3 regions of the Cytobacillus sp. Bva_UNVM-123 genome follow, and region 2 is predicted to be linked to each of the others. Evidence: riboswitches for the same ligand, from Rfam matches in the RefSeq annotation. Region 2 holds a riboswitch; each other region holds the start of a gene.
What was found. A riboswitch is a leader RNA that binds a small molecule or an ion and turns the genes downstream of it on or off. The one in region 2 is predicted to bind cyclic di-GMP.

Region 1: it holds a riboswitch for cyclic di-GMP, as region 2 does, so the genes downstream of both, KDN24_RS00920 (hypothetical protein) here and KDN24_RS21120 (HAMP domain-containing protein) in region 2, are expected to answer to the same signal.
Region 3: it holds a riboswitch for cyclic di-GMP, as region 2 does, so the genes downstream of both, KDN24_RS03070 (transglutaminase domain-containing protein) here and KDN24_RS21120 (HAMP domain-containing protein) in region 2, are expected to answer to the same signal.

What each region holds. Positions count from the first base shown of each region.
Region 1 is NZ_CM177772.1:167,934-173,177, reverse strand. Features, by position in the region: gene KDN24_RS00940 (ABC transporter permease) at 1-595, shown strand, start outside; gene KDN24_RS00935 (ABC transporter permease) at 710-1,426, opposite strand; gene KDN24_RS00930 (ABC transporter ATP-binding protein) at 1,426-2,289, opposite strand; gene KDN24_RS00925 (MerR family transcriptional regulator) at 2,292-3,083, opposite strand; gene KDN24_RS00920 (hypothetical protein) at 3,338-3,568, opposite strand; cyclic di-GMP riboswitch class I at 3,605-3,687, opposite strand; gene KDN24_RS00915 (acyltransferase family protein) at 4,332-5,244, opposite strand, start outside.
Region 2 is NZ_CM177772.1:4,101,328-4,106,571, forward strand. Features, by position in the region: partial or broken gene KDN24_RS21100 (MFS transporter) at 1-40, opposite strand, end outside; gene deoD (purine-nucleoside phosphorylase) at 76-795, opposite strand; gene KDN24_RS21110 (GntR family transcriptional regulator) at 1,041-1,775, opposite strand; gene KDN24_RS21115 (hypothetical protein) at 2,291-2,623, opposite strand; gene KDN24_RS21120 (HAMP domain-containing protein) at 2,913-3,866, opposite strand; cyclic di-GMP riboswitch class I at 4,160-4,261, opposite strand; gene KDN24_RS21125 (hypothetical protein) at 4,276-4,641, opposite strand; cyclic di-GMP riboswitch class I at 4,745-4,846, opposite strand; gene KDN24_RS21130 (alpha/beta hydrolase) at 5,000-5,244, opposite strand, start outside.
Region 3 is NZ_CM177772.1:616,284-621,527, forward strand. Features, by position in the region: gene KDN24_RS03065 (SpaA isopeptide-forming pilin-related protein) at 1-587, shown strand, start outside; gene KDN24_RS03070 (transglutaminase domain-containing protein) at 746-1,864, opposite strand; cyclic di-GMP riboswitch class I at 1,906-1,992, opposite strand; gene KDN24_RS03075 (YbaK/EbsC family protein) at 2,153-2,665, shown strand; gene KDN24_RS03080 (CD3072 family TudS-related putative desulfidase) at 2,703-3,167, opposite strand; gene KDN24_RS03085 (CD3073 family putative ECF transporter S component) at 3,157-3,732, opposite strand; gene KDN24_RS03090 (YitT family protein) at 3,997-4,836, shown strand; gene KDN24_RS03095 (DUF2935 domain-containing protein) at 5,022-5,244, shown strand, end outside.

The DNA of each region.
Region 1 (5,244 bases), 1.3 Mb from region 2:
GATTCAATATGTAGAAAAAATTGAATCTGGTAGTTTGCCCTTTACTGGGTTAGAGGAGGCTCTCATTGTCATTGGGGTTTCCGTGAGAAGTACATTCATTGTTTTTGCTGCCGTCTTATTGTCGAAACTAGTCATTGATGAATATAAAAATAAAACGATTTTGCTCATGTACTCTTACCCAATCGAACGTAAAAAAATAATGATGGTAAAGTTACTTATTGCAAGCAGTCTAACTTTTATTACGATTGTCATTTCAAATAGTATCGTAGCAGCAGCCTTTTTAATGTTCAATCATTACGTTCAGTTGATTCCTGATTCCTTTTCAGTTCAACAATTTTCCCTGCATTTTGTTCGGATTGTCACATTTGCAATAGCAGCTGCTGGAGCAAGCTTAGTACCATTATACTTCGGCATGCGTAAACAATCGGTGCCGGCAACCATTGTTTCCTCCCTTCTCATAATTGTCATTACGGGACAACATAACCCAGCCTTTTCACTTGCAAACATTATTTACATTCCAGCCGCTCTAGCCGTCTTTGGTATATTGATCGCTTATTGGACCGTGCGCAATGTTAATAAAGTGGATGTATTGTAGAAGAAAGCAGTCATGCTGCAAAATGGAATTTATCTCATTCATCCCCCAACCTAAAGGTTTTTAACAAGAGGTGGGGGATTTATGTAGAGAAAAAGTGAATATCCTTTGAAAACCTTATTCCTTCCTAATTGTGCGAAGTCTAAAAATGCTGACTAGTATTGCTCCTGCAATGATTAGTAATAACGGTGCGATAGGCATAAATTCTAGTTCTTCTGTGTTCATACTTACATATCCCCATGTAGCAGGAAAGATTTTACCAATATGTTGCAATACGGTTGGCAGCATATCAGATGAAAACATAATACTGGATAACATAATGGAAGGGAGGAATATAAATTGTACGATCATCGTCAGCTTAGCCGTGCTTTTTACAAGCAGCCCTATGATAGTACCTATTGATAGAGAGGCGATAATGAAAATTATTAATGATATAAAATAGGTTATTAGGTTGTTCGGAGTGGAGGCATTAAATGCAATTGGTGCGATAAAAAAAATGAACAAGCTCATGATCATCAAATGAATAAAACCAGAAATAATGTTATTAACTGTAGATGTCCAAAGAGGGATACCGCCAACTTTATATAGTTTTTTCATTTCACTTCCATACAACTCTACTAATGGGATTGGTGAACCTAAAACTGCTCCCATCGTGACACCGAATACGGTCATGGATTGAATTAATGTCTTATATGCAGTAGGGTCAATAGAAGTAAAAATACTTCCCATAAACCCAAAGAACACAAGTGGTACTACATAATACGTTAAGAGTACACCTTTGTTTCGTATGTCCAGTTTCCATTGTAAGCTGACACCATATAAAAACGCACCCATTACTTTCCCTCCCTCGCAATATCCATAAACCGCTGCTCTAAGCTTTTGTTTTCGATTTTCATATCGCGAATGCTAATAGCTTGTTGTTTTGCTAATGAAGCGATTTCAAGCAAGCAATCCTCAAGACATTCCGTTTCAAAAATAAAATAACCTTGCTCTTCATTTTTGTATATACTGCAATTAAGGTGAGTCATTTCAAATGGGCCAGAAAACCTAAAGTGAATTCGTTGAACACCTTGCATATGCTCCGTCAGTTCATTTGCCGTTCCAATAAAAGCAATCTCACCATCTTTGAGGATAGCAATTCTATTACAAAGCTCCTCGACCTCAGCCATGTCATGGCTTGCCATAATAATTGTTTTTCCTTGACTTTTCAGTAATCGAATCTCATCATGAAGCGAGACCCTTCCTTCAACATCTAATCCTGCAGTCGGCTCATCCAAAAAAACAATATCCGGATTCCCTATCATAGCTAAAGCAAGATGCAAACGTCGCTTTTGCCCCGTTGAAAGCTCTCCATATCGCTTTTTCTTGAATTGAGTTACCCCAAGTCTTTCAAGATATTTCAGATCAACTTGAACACCATTCCACTTCGTAAAGAGCCTCACCGCTTCCATTACTTTCATATTTTGTGGTAATGAAGAAGATTGCAATTGAACACCTATCTTGCCTTGAATCGTTATCGTCCCATTATCATACTTACGGATTCCCTCTAAACATTCAAGGGCAGTCGTCTTTCCCGCTCCATTTGTGCCGAGCAACGCAAAAATTTCACCCTTTTCCACCGAAAAGGATATCCCATTTAACACATAATGACGTTCATAGCTTTTTTGCAAATTTTCAACTTTCATTACAGTATTCAATGTTATCCCTCCATTTCGGGAATGGAAATTCCATTTTTGGTAAAATAGCACATAAGCGCTTTTCCTATGTAATCGTCGACTTGTTTTTGCTTAGCAGCTATTTCTTCATCCCATCCCTTTTTATTATCGTTAAAAGACATTAGCTTTGGCAGTAAACTCATATCTCCACCCGTAAATTCGGAAATCATCGCCCACCATTTCCCCGCGAGCTCAATGCTTTTTCTACTTTGAACCGGCTCATTTTGCTTATTTAATAAAACAGCCTCTTCAAGAATCGTAAAATAAGTTCTGTAAAGTTCAGCGCCTAATTCTTGATTGTCTACAAATCTATCTCGTATATGACTGGATAATTGATTATCAAACAATTTCAACACCCAATAGTTTTTGTTCTCCATTTTCAAAAGGGAAATAATATCCGCATATTTGCTAAAATTCACTTCTTCTATTAATAGAACCTCTTTTCGCAACGCCTCAATGGCCGTAAGTGCTTTTTGTAAATTCTTAATTTGCTCTTCAACAACCATATACTGCTTTTCTAATACGAAAGCGACCTCATCTGGTGTGTCTAAAGACAACATCATATTTTTAATTTTATCTAAAGGAAAACCTAAATACTTTAATGACAGGATTTGATGTAGTTTAACTAAATCCTTATTTGAATAAAGACGGCGTCCCCCTTCACTTTTAGCTGAGGGCTTTAACAACCCTTCCTTATCATAATATTGTAAAGTACGAACCGTTACGCCCATCACCTTTGCCAGCTCTCCAACAGTTAATAAATCCGTTTGCACCATGTAAAGAACTCCTTATCTTTACTATAATATATGACGCAACGTCACGAGCAATAGCAAAAAAAAAACAGTTCACTTTTTAACAAGTCAACTGTCTACCTTCATCTATACATTAGATTTTCCACTCATACTTATCATTTTCAATGAATCATTCTCCTACTTTGAATTCACGTACTCCTCCCTAACAACTGATTTCTGCCATTGTAATTGTTCATTTTCCTTCGAAAGCTTTTTAAGGTTATTTTTTACTATTTTATTTATTTGTTTCTTTTTACGCATATGACCATTCCTCCTCTTCGTTTATGGGATTTCATTAATTCATTTTGTAGATTTAGCTTTAAATCTAAAAATTGACTAATTTGAATTAAAAGCGGATCATCCATTCTTCCTAAGCGTTCTTTAGCTTGATACATTAAATTTCTTAAAATTCTTATATCACGACTGACTAATTCTAAAGAACGATCTTTACGCTCTTTACCTATCTCCAAACTACATTCCCCCTTATCTATTCAGTAAGAGTTATATTCGGTAACTGGCTGGCTTATTAAATAACTTAGCCCCTATAGTTTTGCGTCACCATTTTTCAATGGCTTTGCCATTTCGTACAAAATGCAATTTGGAAACCCATAAATGATATAAAAGAAGGTAGTAGAACTATATTACTAAATTATTTAAAAATTCACAATATATCTTTTGACATTTTTCTATCTTTTTCGCCAAAAAATAAGATAAATTTTTAAAAATGGTAAACAGACTCTTAAAAGCTGTGTAGGAGATACTTTATTTCATTTACTAATCTAAAGATTATGAATCGTATTAACAGTAATTTAAATATTCGAGAATTCTTTTTAAGCATAAAAAAGACCCTTTCCACATAAGTGAAAAGAGTCTTGATACGTTGATATATTAACGTTTTGAGAAATATACAGATATATTCTAAGTGTATTGAATACATCATAATCCATTTATATCTACGTTTTGGGAATTGTTATATGGATAAAAATGTATGGTAAAGGATTGAAATTGACATTACTTGAACCAATTTGAACCAACAAGATAGATGTTAGTTGAATACATTTTGCTAATATATTCCACTGCTATGTGTACATTTAAAGTCTTTTAATAATGGAGCTTATTAAAGTAAAGCACCCGTTGAACAAGAACCATTATTTTTATGACACATCATTATCCTATTAAGACAAAAGCCAGCATTAATGCTGGCTTTTTCACTTATCTAAAAATTATTTCCTTTTACATCATTTTTTTGAGGTATGGAATCTTTCGCCATACAAAATGACTTAGCAAAAAGCTTAGAATGATTCCTAAAAATACCGTTATAAGAAATTTAGTCCAGACTGATATTGGTAGGTCCTTCAATGTATATTGAAGAAAGACAACTACTGGGACATGGATGAAATAAACAACAAATACATTGTTTGCTAACATCTTTGACCAACGATTAGCGCCGTTAACTTTCTCTCTAAATAATATTAGAAGACCGATTACAAGTGAAATACACAGTAACGTCTCAATTAATGATCGAGCCAACGAACCGAAGTTTTGTCCACCCTTTAAAAGAAAAGGATCTATCGTATTTCCTCCAAAATACAAAATGGTCACTATTAATATTCCAATAACAAGCCAGATGTATCCTGCTCTCGCACTCATAGTTAAAAACCATTTGCGATGATAAGCCATAATGCCTAAACAAAAGAAACTCACATACTGTGGTATATGTGCAAATTCAGTTTGAATAAATCCTAAAAAAGCTGTCCAATGATCAATAGGAAACCATATCCTTGTAATAAAAGTCACTAAACTAACGACCAACCACAGGGAGAGAATCTGATAAACCTTAATGTTTCTATCAGACTTTTGTGTGAATTTCTTAGATGTAAAGAAGGTCCAGACCGAAAACACAATCGCATACACAAGTAAATGCTCTAAAAACCATAAATGGCCAAATTGCATATCAGGCCATGATGGCCCAGTCCAATTCGCGGGTTCATTACCAAGTCCAAAAAATATATTAACATAGTAGGAAAAAAATGGGATGGGTTCATAATCTCTGAAATTAATGTAATATAAATACATCAGAATAGGAATCATCACGAGAAATCCCAGTAGTAATGGAATACCAATTCTAATAAGCCGTTCTTTTAAA
Region 2 (5,244 bases):
GACTATTTGTATTATGTGTTGTTTCACCTGCTGCTGTCATCAATTAACTCCTTTTCTGCAAACATGCTTTTATTTTTACGCAAGCTCTAGAGCAATTTCCATCATTTTTGTAAAGGCGGTTTGTCTTTCTTCCTGTGTCGTTTTTTCTTCTTTAAAAATATGATCACTAATTGTTAGTATACAAAGTGCATTCACTCCAGCATGTGCGGCATTTAAATAAAGTCCTGCCGATTCCATTTCTGCACAAAGAATCCCCATCTCACTCCATTTTTGAATTGCTGTAGGATCTGCATTATAAAAAACATCGCTGGATAATACATTCCCGACACGTACTTTTTGTCCCTGTTCATCTGCCACCTTTTTCGCTCTTTCTAAAAGCTCGTATGAAGCAGTAATGGAATAATGTCCTGGAACATTGAATTGGTGTCCATAATTAGAATCTGTTGAAGCGCCCATGGCAAAGACAATATCATACAAATTCAAATCGTCTTGGAGTGAGCCTGCTGACCCAATCCGTATAAGATTTTTGACACCGAATACATGAATGAGCTCCCAAGAATAAATACTCATACTGGGCGTTCCCATTCCAGTTCCCATGACAGAAATTCGTTTCCCTTTATATGTTCCTGTATATCCAAGCATGCCACGAACTTCGTTAAACTGAATGACATCCTCTAAATAGGTTTCTGCAATAAATTTTGCCCGTAACGGATCACCAGGTAATAAAATCGTTTCTGCAATTTCTGCACCATTTGGTTTAATATGCGGGGTTTCTTTAAAGTTCGTTGAGCTCATTTTCTTCGCCTCCTAGTTGTATACGCTTACTTTTCTTTAAAACATAAATGACATCATGAATATACAAATATATTTAGTTGTATAACTAGTTGTCTAATTTATACATTATAAAATTACCACGATTTTTATTCCCTTTCAATCTATATTTTATGGAAAGGCAAAATTTCTACTCACAAAAAAAAACAGTGCCTTCTTTAAAGAAGTAACACTGTTTTTTGAAGTTAATTTTTGCTGCAATGAAAACATTATTTTGAAGCATTAACATGGATGATGCTAAAGTCTCTCGGAATATAGTATTTATTAAAGACTATTGGCTGGACTTCATTCATATAAACACTCTCTAAAAGTAAATCACATTCCTCGCCACCAATAATTTTATGTTTTTGGGTTGTTGAATTTACAGATGTTGACCGCTTAAATTCTATTGTGGCAGAATTGGCTAGATCATATACTTTGTTTTCAAGCATTTGTAATAATTGTGTTTTATCTTGTAAATCTAATTCCAACTCTGAAACGGTTTCAATGGCCATAAAAGTAAAAGCATAGCCGACAACATTGTTATTGCTTTTATACCAGCGTTCAAAGGCAACAACTGCAGCAGCCTTCCTTTTTAACACCTGTTGTGTATAATCACTTTCAATGTCTAAACGAAAATCAAGCTCCACTTCATCGATTTTTTCTGTGTGACATTTATACATTGGATTGCCGATTTTTTCGAGGCCAATTGTCCTTTTAAGCTGCTGCTTTCTCGTAACAAAGCTCCCTTTGCCATGAATGCTTTTCACTAAACCATCATCCTGCAAAAGCGAGAGCGCCTGTCTTAATGTCATTCTGCTGACACCAAATATTTTTGCTAATTCATGCTCCGTTGGTAGCTTACTTTCAGGTGGAAAAAATCCATCGATAATTTGTTTATATAATTGATCATAAATATTTATATACAAAGGCTTCTTTCCTTTTTGGAAGCCATCATTGTTCAGCCACATTCTATACACTCACCTGTTTTTATTAGACTTCTAATACTTCTATTCTTACATTAATATATTATATCATGCTGTCATTTCATAACATACCATCACAAAACATGAACATTCCTAAAGTCCAATGATATATAGAAGAGGCTGAACAAACCGTCATTCGATTTTTTAAGTATAGAAAAACTCCACTAAGATGACGGTTATTCTCCATCCATCATCTTGAGAGGAGTAAATTTTAAAAATAGGCTCTGTTAATCTTGGCTGTTGATTTCCACTCCAGGTTGCTCGCTTTCCGCGGGCGGTCCGGAAGCCTCCTCGGCGCTATCGCACCTGCGGGGTCTTCCCTGTCCCTTCCTCCCGCAGGACATTGAATAACCCTCCTTGAAATAACACCGCACGAAGAAAATGCGAATGCATTTTCGAGGAGTCTCGCACCTTCCGCTACAATCAACAGGTGCAAAAATCAACAATTCTCTTTAACAGAGCCAAAAAATAAGAATACGGCTTTCATTTACCGATTATAAATTTATCCATAAGCTTAAATTTTGTAATGATAAATCAACTTTTGGTAATTCTTTTATTTCCTTTTTCGTCTTTAAGAAGAAAAGGAAGTTTCTTATGTCTTCGACAGCCTGTATAAAAGTGAGTGTTTTAAAATTATTTGAACAATGATGTTTCAGATAGTGGACTAAATCTTCTTGTTTAATAAATATTAAATAATGAATACTTGTGCAGTTATACAAAAATAGGCGGATTCTGTCTAACGATTGCTGTGTTTTTTCATCAATTTTTAAATCATGTTGAAATTGCGATAGCAACACATCGTATCTCGAGTACTCACTTTTTAGCATTATCATTGCTCCTTATAAAATTTCTTTTTTTAAATTAAACACTATTTATTAACAATCATTAACAATTCCTTAAAGCTTAAACTTAAGGACTAATTCATTTAAATTTTCTGCTTGTTTAGCTAGTTCTTCTGAGATTGCAGCGATATCTGCAATCGATTCATTCATTTGTTGCTATTCTTAGAAATCGTTGCTAGATTTGTCGAGACAATGTTGATTTTATTTGCGACGTCGGAGATCGCTGTACTAATATTGTTAAATGTTTCTTTCGTTGTTTTTATTTGATTTGTTCCTAATTCAACCTCATGATAGCCAACTTTAGTTGACTTCCTTCAACTGTCATTCCTAATACTTCATCAGAAGCGTGCTTTATTTGTTCTCCATTTGTATTGGCCTCTTCTACATTCGTTAAAAATGCCCTCATGATAGAAGCTAAATCACTTGCACTTGTTGCTTGTGTTTCTGTTCCAGTTGCCATTTCCTGCATAGTGACGGCAATTTGCTGTGTTCCTGCATTTACTTCGTTCGCGGATTGTGATAATTCCTCACTTTGTCCATTAATCACTTCAGAAACCATGTTAATTTCGCTTAATACATTGCGGACATTACTACTCATTTCATTCGTAGAAACAATAAGCTGGCCAATTTCATCATGTAGTAATGTATGTAACCGTTCACCGCTAAAATCTCCGCTGGCAATTAAGTTCATTCTTTCTTTAACCCTATTTAATGGATTTGTAATGATATTTGCTGTAATAATCGCGACAATAATGCTAATAATTATGACAACAGCAATTAGTCCGATTGCTACATACAATGTTGCTTGTCCACTATTCATAATATTTTGACCGATATCATTTATTTTCTCTCGGCTTTCTGTTGCTCGCTTCTCATAGCCAGTCATAATATCACGAACTTCTTGATTTTTGACCGCAAGATTTTGTCTAGCTAACACGTCATTTCCTTTGTCATACTCAGCAAACACTTTTGTGATAACGAATTCTTCCCAGTCAATCGTTCGTTTCTTAAGAAGTTCAAACTCTGGAGTATTCCCTAAGGATGTAATAATTTCTCCGTTTTCTTTTCCTACTTTGCTATATTCATTAAACCGTTCTTTATAGTCGCCGCCATATAAAACATAACCACGTGCTGTTGAAATTCTGTTAGCTACTGATTTAGCTAATTCTTCATTTGCAATTAATAGCTGTGTTTCCTGATCAACAATGACTTTCGTATTTTCATTCATTTTATCAACGAAATAATTTTTTGTTCATTTTATCTTTTTTTACTTCTCTTATTCTCTTCACACTTCTTTCTTTTTTCACATTTTCCCCGCCTTATCAAAGCATTTAAAAAAAGGTAAAAAAAATAGGCATTCTAAATATAATTAGAATTACCAATAGCTTCTTGTATAAATTCTCTGTTTGTGTTTTTAGTTTCAAAACGATATAAGTAATAAACTGAATGATTCAAAAGCTATGCTGCTTTAGCCATTCAAGCCTATAAATATTCCTAAACAGATTTTTTTATAAATAAACAATTGGTAACCAGGCGATCATAGCTTATAGAATTAATTACCTATTTTGCCTTAGACCCTTAGCTTTGCGTCCTATCTTTTCAAATAGTTTGCCTTTTTCAATCTTTTGATTTCACATTTATCTACCGATTGCACCCATACCCTCTAATAGTACCCTCGCATCTTGATTTAAGTAATCAACCGCATCTTTTCTTAATAACAATTTTGCCTTATCTTTGACGAGCATTTTTAAAGATCTCATATCAAATTTAGACGCATATGAATTGATTGCAATCAATATTGCCATATCCTGTCTTGTAATAGGATCTTGACCAGATTCCGTTCTTTCAACAATGAGTTTCAATAATTCTCTAGCATTACTTTTTAGTGATACTCGATGTTTCTTTAAAATTTCGAGATTATCCTCCATTAATTTTCTAGCCGTTATAAAATCTAACTGCTCAACGAAATTATTAATTTGATCAATTAAATCTTCTGGTTTCATGATTATTCACCCCTATTTTCGTGTATCTATCAATAAAAATTGACTATCCTAAAAAAATAGAATAGCCAACAGAATTTTTATGAAATATAAAAAAATCATATCAATTGGTAACCAGGCGATCATAGCTAATAGGATTAATTACCTATTTCACCTTAGACCCTTAGCTTTGCGTCCTATCTTTTCAAATAGTTTGCCTTTATCTTCATATTATTGTAGGTATTTAAAACTATTACTTTAGTAGTGTAATATACTGCATTTCATTTTTCAACAAATTTCTACATTTTTCTTTTTTACCCCTATAAAAAACCCGAATCCTGCCTATATAGGATTCGAGCTTTTATATTTATTCATTCTTCGGTTATACGTGTACTTGCAGAAAATCGATTACCTGTTTAAGTGCATCTTGAACAATTGGATTATGAAAATCATTTTCAAATACATGTTCACCATTAGGGATCGTAATTAATCTTGCCTCAATGCCTTCCTTGACTAAAGCTCCACGCATAAAAGCAGATTGTTCATATGGAACATCGACATCTTTTGTTCCGTGTAGTAATAACGTTGGTGGAAATTCTTTTGAAATATTATACATTGGGCTAAACT
Region 3 (5,244 bases), 1.7 Mb from region 2:
CGGTGAAGCTTGATGAAGTGGAAAAAACGGTCACCGTTAAAAATTATCGACCAGGAAATCCAGGAGGACCAGGGGAACCAGAAGAACCAGGTAAACCAGGAGAACCAGGCAAACCAGGAGAGCCGACAGAAAAGCCAGGAGAACCGGGAAAACCAGGTGAACCAACAGAAAAGCCAGGAGAACCGGGAAAACCAGGTGAACCAACAGAAAAACCAGGGGAGCCAGGTAAACCAGGTGAGCCAGGTAAACCAGGAGAGCCGTCAGAAAAGCCAGGAGACCCGAATAATCCAGGGAATCCGAATAAGCCAGGAGACCCAAATAATCCGGGTAATCCAAATGGCACAGGCAATTCAAATAATCCGGGAGATCCGAATAATGCTGGCAACCCGAATAGCGATCATGCAAATAATCCGGGTAATACAGCTGGCCTAGGAGATCCAAACAAACAAAACAAACCAGGCAAACAGTCAACAAATGTATTGCCGCAAACAGGGGAAGAAGCAAATGCTGCTTTACCATTAGCAGGGCTTACATTCATTCTTATTGGAATTTGGATGATATTTAAACGAAGAAAAGCCATTTCATAAAAAAGAGTGAGGCTGTCCGAAAACAAAGAGCCTGGCACCTCCAACACTTTATATAGATAAAAAGTAGTAAAAGCTACTCTATATATTGTGTTGTGAGGAGAGAGCCAGGCACTTATCGGACAGCCTCACTTTTGTGTTTCACTTATATAGTTAGTAGATTAAGATATTTTCAGTGAACCTTTTGCACCTGTAGTTTTATTCGTATAATTGAGTTTATTGTTTTCAATATAAAGATCGATAGAGTGAATTTTATTGAGCTGCTTTTGCTTCGAACCGTCGATATTCGAGCGATATAAGTAGCCTCCATTTGAATAGTTACTAAAATAAATAGCTTGATTCGTAACGACAAAATATGGTGAGCTCACATTAAGTAATTTTGTTTTCCCGCTGCCATCTTTTTTCATTCGGTATAGCTTATTTTGATCCTTGCTGTTTGAGTAGTAGTAATACGAGTTTAATTCTTTAACTGAAAAGAATTCTTGAAAATACGCGTATTTATTGCTCTTTGCTTCAGGATACAGTTTCTCATTCCATGTATGATCTTTTTTTAGAACAGAAGCAGGAACAAGAAAATATTGATAGCTTATCTCTCCAGCTCTATTCGGAACGGGATCATCCCAAGTAGTATCAATATAGAAATATTTTCCATCCACTTTGACTAAATTCCATGCATGATCCCCTTCTTTGGCCTTGCCAGTAACATAGTGGGTTTCAATTCCGACTTTTTCTAGTAATAGTTTCATTGTTTTGGAATAGCCTTCACAGACAGCCATGCCATTCATTAACAGTCCATATGGAGTATACGAAGCTTCAGGCACTTTGTTTTGATTATAATTTTCCCAGTCATAGGCAGTATGCAAGATAATATAATCATGAATTGCTTTCACTTTATCAAAATCAGAGAAACCTGATTTTATCGTATCTTTAAGAATACTATTTATTTTAGCATCTTGATTTTTTACCATTTCGTTTATTTTACTAGTAGAATATTTATATTTCAGTTCAATTTTGCCATCGGAATAGATTTTTGTTCCGTCATGCTGAAAATAAAAGATTTCAGGATGATCAGCAAGAACTTCATTTATGATCGAACCAACATCCTTATAGGAAATAGATTGAGAGGGAAAAGTAGCCGTGCTTTTGTAACTAGTAATAGCATCTAAGAGATTTTGATAAGTTACTTCATGAGGATCAAGCTCTTTTGCAGAAGTATGTGAGCTTAGTGTAAATAGAAGTGTAAATAAAAATGGAACGACAAAAAAACCTTTCTTGAACATATTGAATCTCTCCTTTACGATATAATTCTTTGCAGAATTAATACGGTAACCCAGCCATCCTAGCAATATTTTGCCTTAGACCTGTGGCTTTGCGTCCCAATTTTTCAATTGGTTTGCCGTTACTATTATTATAGTATATTGAGAATTTTGGGACAAGGGGGGCAGGACTCTTGACCTAGACGAATAATTCATGTAATAGGGATTTAGATTTCAAAAGAATTTATTTTGCCTATTATGATTAAGAAATGATATTATCTCAATAATAATGATAATGAAAGGATGAAGAGGATGTCGTTGGAGAATGTGAAAACGCATTTTAAACAGTGGAATCGAGATAAAGATATAATGGAGTTTGATGTTTCAAGTGCGACAGTAGAACTAGCGGCAATTGCCATCGGCGTGATTCCAGCTCGGATTGCCAAAACTTTATCCTTTCGGGGTGAGGATGACAAAGCGATCTTAGTTGTTGCAGCTGGCGATGCAAAAATTGATAATAAAAAGTTTCGCCAAATGTTTAATCTAAAGGCGCGGATGCTGTCACCAGAAGAGGTTTTAGAGCAAACGGGACATGCAGTTGGGGGTGTTTGTCCATTTGGATTGGCCAATGAATTGGATGTTTATTTAGATGTATCTTTGCAGCGCTTTAAAACGGTTTTTCCTGCATGTGGAAGTGCAAATTCAGCTATCGAGTTAACATGCAATGAAGTGTTTGAATATTCATACGCTAAGCAATGGATTGATGTTTGTAAAGGCTGGGAAGAAGAACAGATGAGAAAAGCAGCTGTAAGTGAGGAAATATGAAACTAAAATAGGGACAAGGGATCTGCTCCCTTGTCCTTTATTTGATTGAATGTTCTTTATGATTAAAGATCGGTTCTTGTTGATCGGGTAGAAACCATTGAGTTTCAATTGGAATTTGCTGTTCCAGTAGAAGTTTCTTCAGTTCTTCCATAAAAACACCTCTTGTCATGTCACAGGAAGGGCTGCTTTGAATTCCAAGAATGCCTGTTATTTCATATCCGCATCTTTTGTATTCCATTAATTGTTCGATAATGGGCTGTAAAATTTTTCGGCAATGCAAACGATATTTTTCATGATCATATTCTTCGTATGTCATGGGTGGCCGATCAAGTCCAAGAAAAGTGAATTCAGGGCATGGCAGCTGAAGGACTCCTAAGCCTTCAGTTTGAATCCAATCGACTGCTGATGAAATGGCTCCTAAGCTCCGTGCCTCTCCTTCAATAACAGTGTTTTGGTTCATGATGCAATGGGAAACAAGAAGGATTCTTTTATTACGCAGCATGGTGATGTTTTCCTTTATATACTTTTTGGAAAATTGGCAGCTTAACAATGATAAACATAACAAGTAAGCAAGTAGTAATTTTATCGACAATATTCCCTGTAATTCTAGAAATAAAAGTAGAAGCAAAAACAGTTTCACCAGATGCTCTTAGCCATAAGACAACTACATCAAAGCCACTTCCATTTAATCCCTCGAAGAGCGCAACTGCAATGGGTGTTCCAATAAGTGGTGCAACAATTGATAGAATTAAGCCTGTTATGAGTGCAATATACCATTTAGAAAAATTAAATCTTCTTGCCATAAATCCAACGACAATTGCGATGGCGACATTGACTAAACCAAAGAAAATAGCTGTAGGGCTCGTTGTCATACCTAAAACAACATTCGTTAATAAGCCTGTTAGTGCCCCCCACCAAGGACCAAACAAGACAGCCATTAAAACCGTTCCGATCGTATCAAGAAATAATAGTGGGATTTTCAAAGCGGAAATAACCGTCCCAAGCACGACATTCATCGTAATACATAGCGCTCCATAAGTTAAAATGACCGTTTTTCGATTACTCATACTAAATTTCCTCTCCTTATCCAATTTGCAAACAATTAATTAGTATCATGATCGTTTTATTAGCGGGAATGACATTTATCACGAAAATGACTAGAACTTCTCTTGTATCGAAAAAAACTATAAATTCTTATTTATATTATCGATATATAAGATTAAAATAGATTTTTTTATTGAACCCTACAGAAGTTTAAAAAGATATGTGTTGTAATGGCTATCAAAAAATGATAAATATATATATATTTGAAAGGATGAGGATGTTTTGGAATGAAAAAAAGGATAGTTGATCTTAGTTTTATCACAATTGGTGCTTTGCTTTTTGCATTAGGGGTTAATTTGTATATTATTCCCAACGAGCTTGGAGAAGGCGGTGTTACGGGGATAACGATTATTGCCTACTACCTCTATAAGTGGTCGCCGGGATTAGTAAACTTAGTTCTTAATGCATTTTTATTAATTGTTGGCTATAAATTTTTAAGTAAAATGACAACGATTTATACGGTCATTGCCGTCATCCTTAATTCCTTGTTTCTGCATTTAACAGAGGGCTGGACGATTTCATCAGATGAAATCATTATCAATGCGATTTTTGGTGGCGTCTTTGTCGGGATGGGCATAGGTTTAATTATCCGTGTTGGTGGTACAACAGCAGGCACGACTATTTTAGCGAGAATTACAAATAAATATCTTGGCTGGAGCATAAGCTACGGATTATTGTTTTTCGATTTAATTGTCGTTTTCTCATCGTACTTTATTATCGGTGCTGAAAAATTGATGCTGACGATTATGATGCTTTATATCGCGACGAAAGTAATGGAATTCATAATAGAAGGCTTTAACTCAAAAAAAGCAGTGACGATCATATCACAGGAGCCGGACAAAATAGCACAGCAAGTAAATGAAAAAATGAATAGAGGAGTAACTGTATACGAAGGGAGTGGCTACTATACAAAAACACATAAGGATATTTTGTATATTGTGATAAGCAGTCAAGAAATTGTGAAATTGAAGAGAATTGTGAAAGAAGCAGATAAAAATGCCTTTGTTGCCATACATGATGTTCGCGATGTATTTGGAGAAGGATTTGGAGAATTATCGAAAAACTGAATATGAATAATTCGTTGAAAGATGTTTGAAGTAGTGAAAGAATCACAGCTCCAAACATCTTTTTGTATCCTCTCGTAGCATTTTCTATCACCAACGATAATAACCTAATATAGATGAATATTTTTTCAGGGGGGAAAACAGTGGATAGCAACGAGAGAGTACAAAATGTAGGGGCATCAGGAGGAATGTTTGTAGCGCGGTCATTGGATGAAATCCGCTTTTGGTCAAGAATAATGAAAGAGCATTCCCTATTTCTACGCCTAGGTTTTAGATGTGATGATACACAATTAATTCAGGAAGCGAATCAGTATTATCATTTATTTGAGCAAATTGAACAAAAATCGCATTCCTTCACAAACCAAACAGATCCCGAGCAAATAAGAAGATTCAATTCAGAGGTTCAACAAG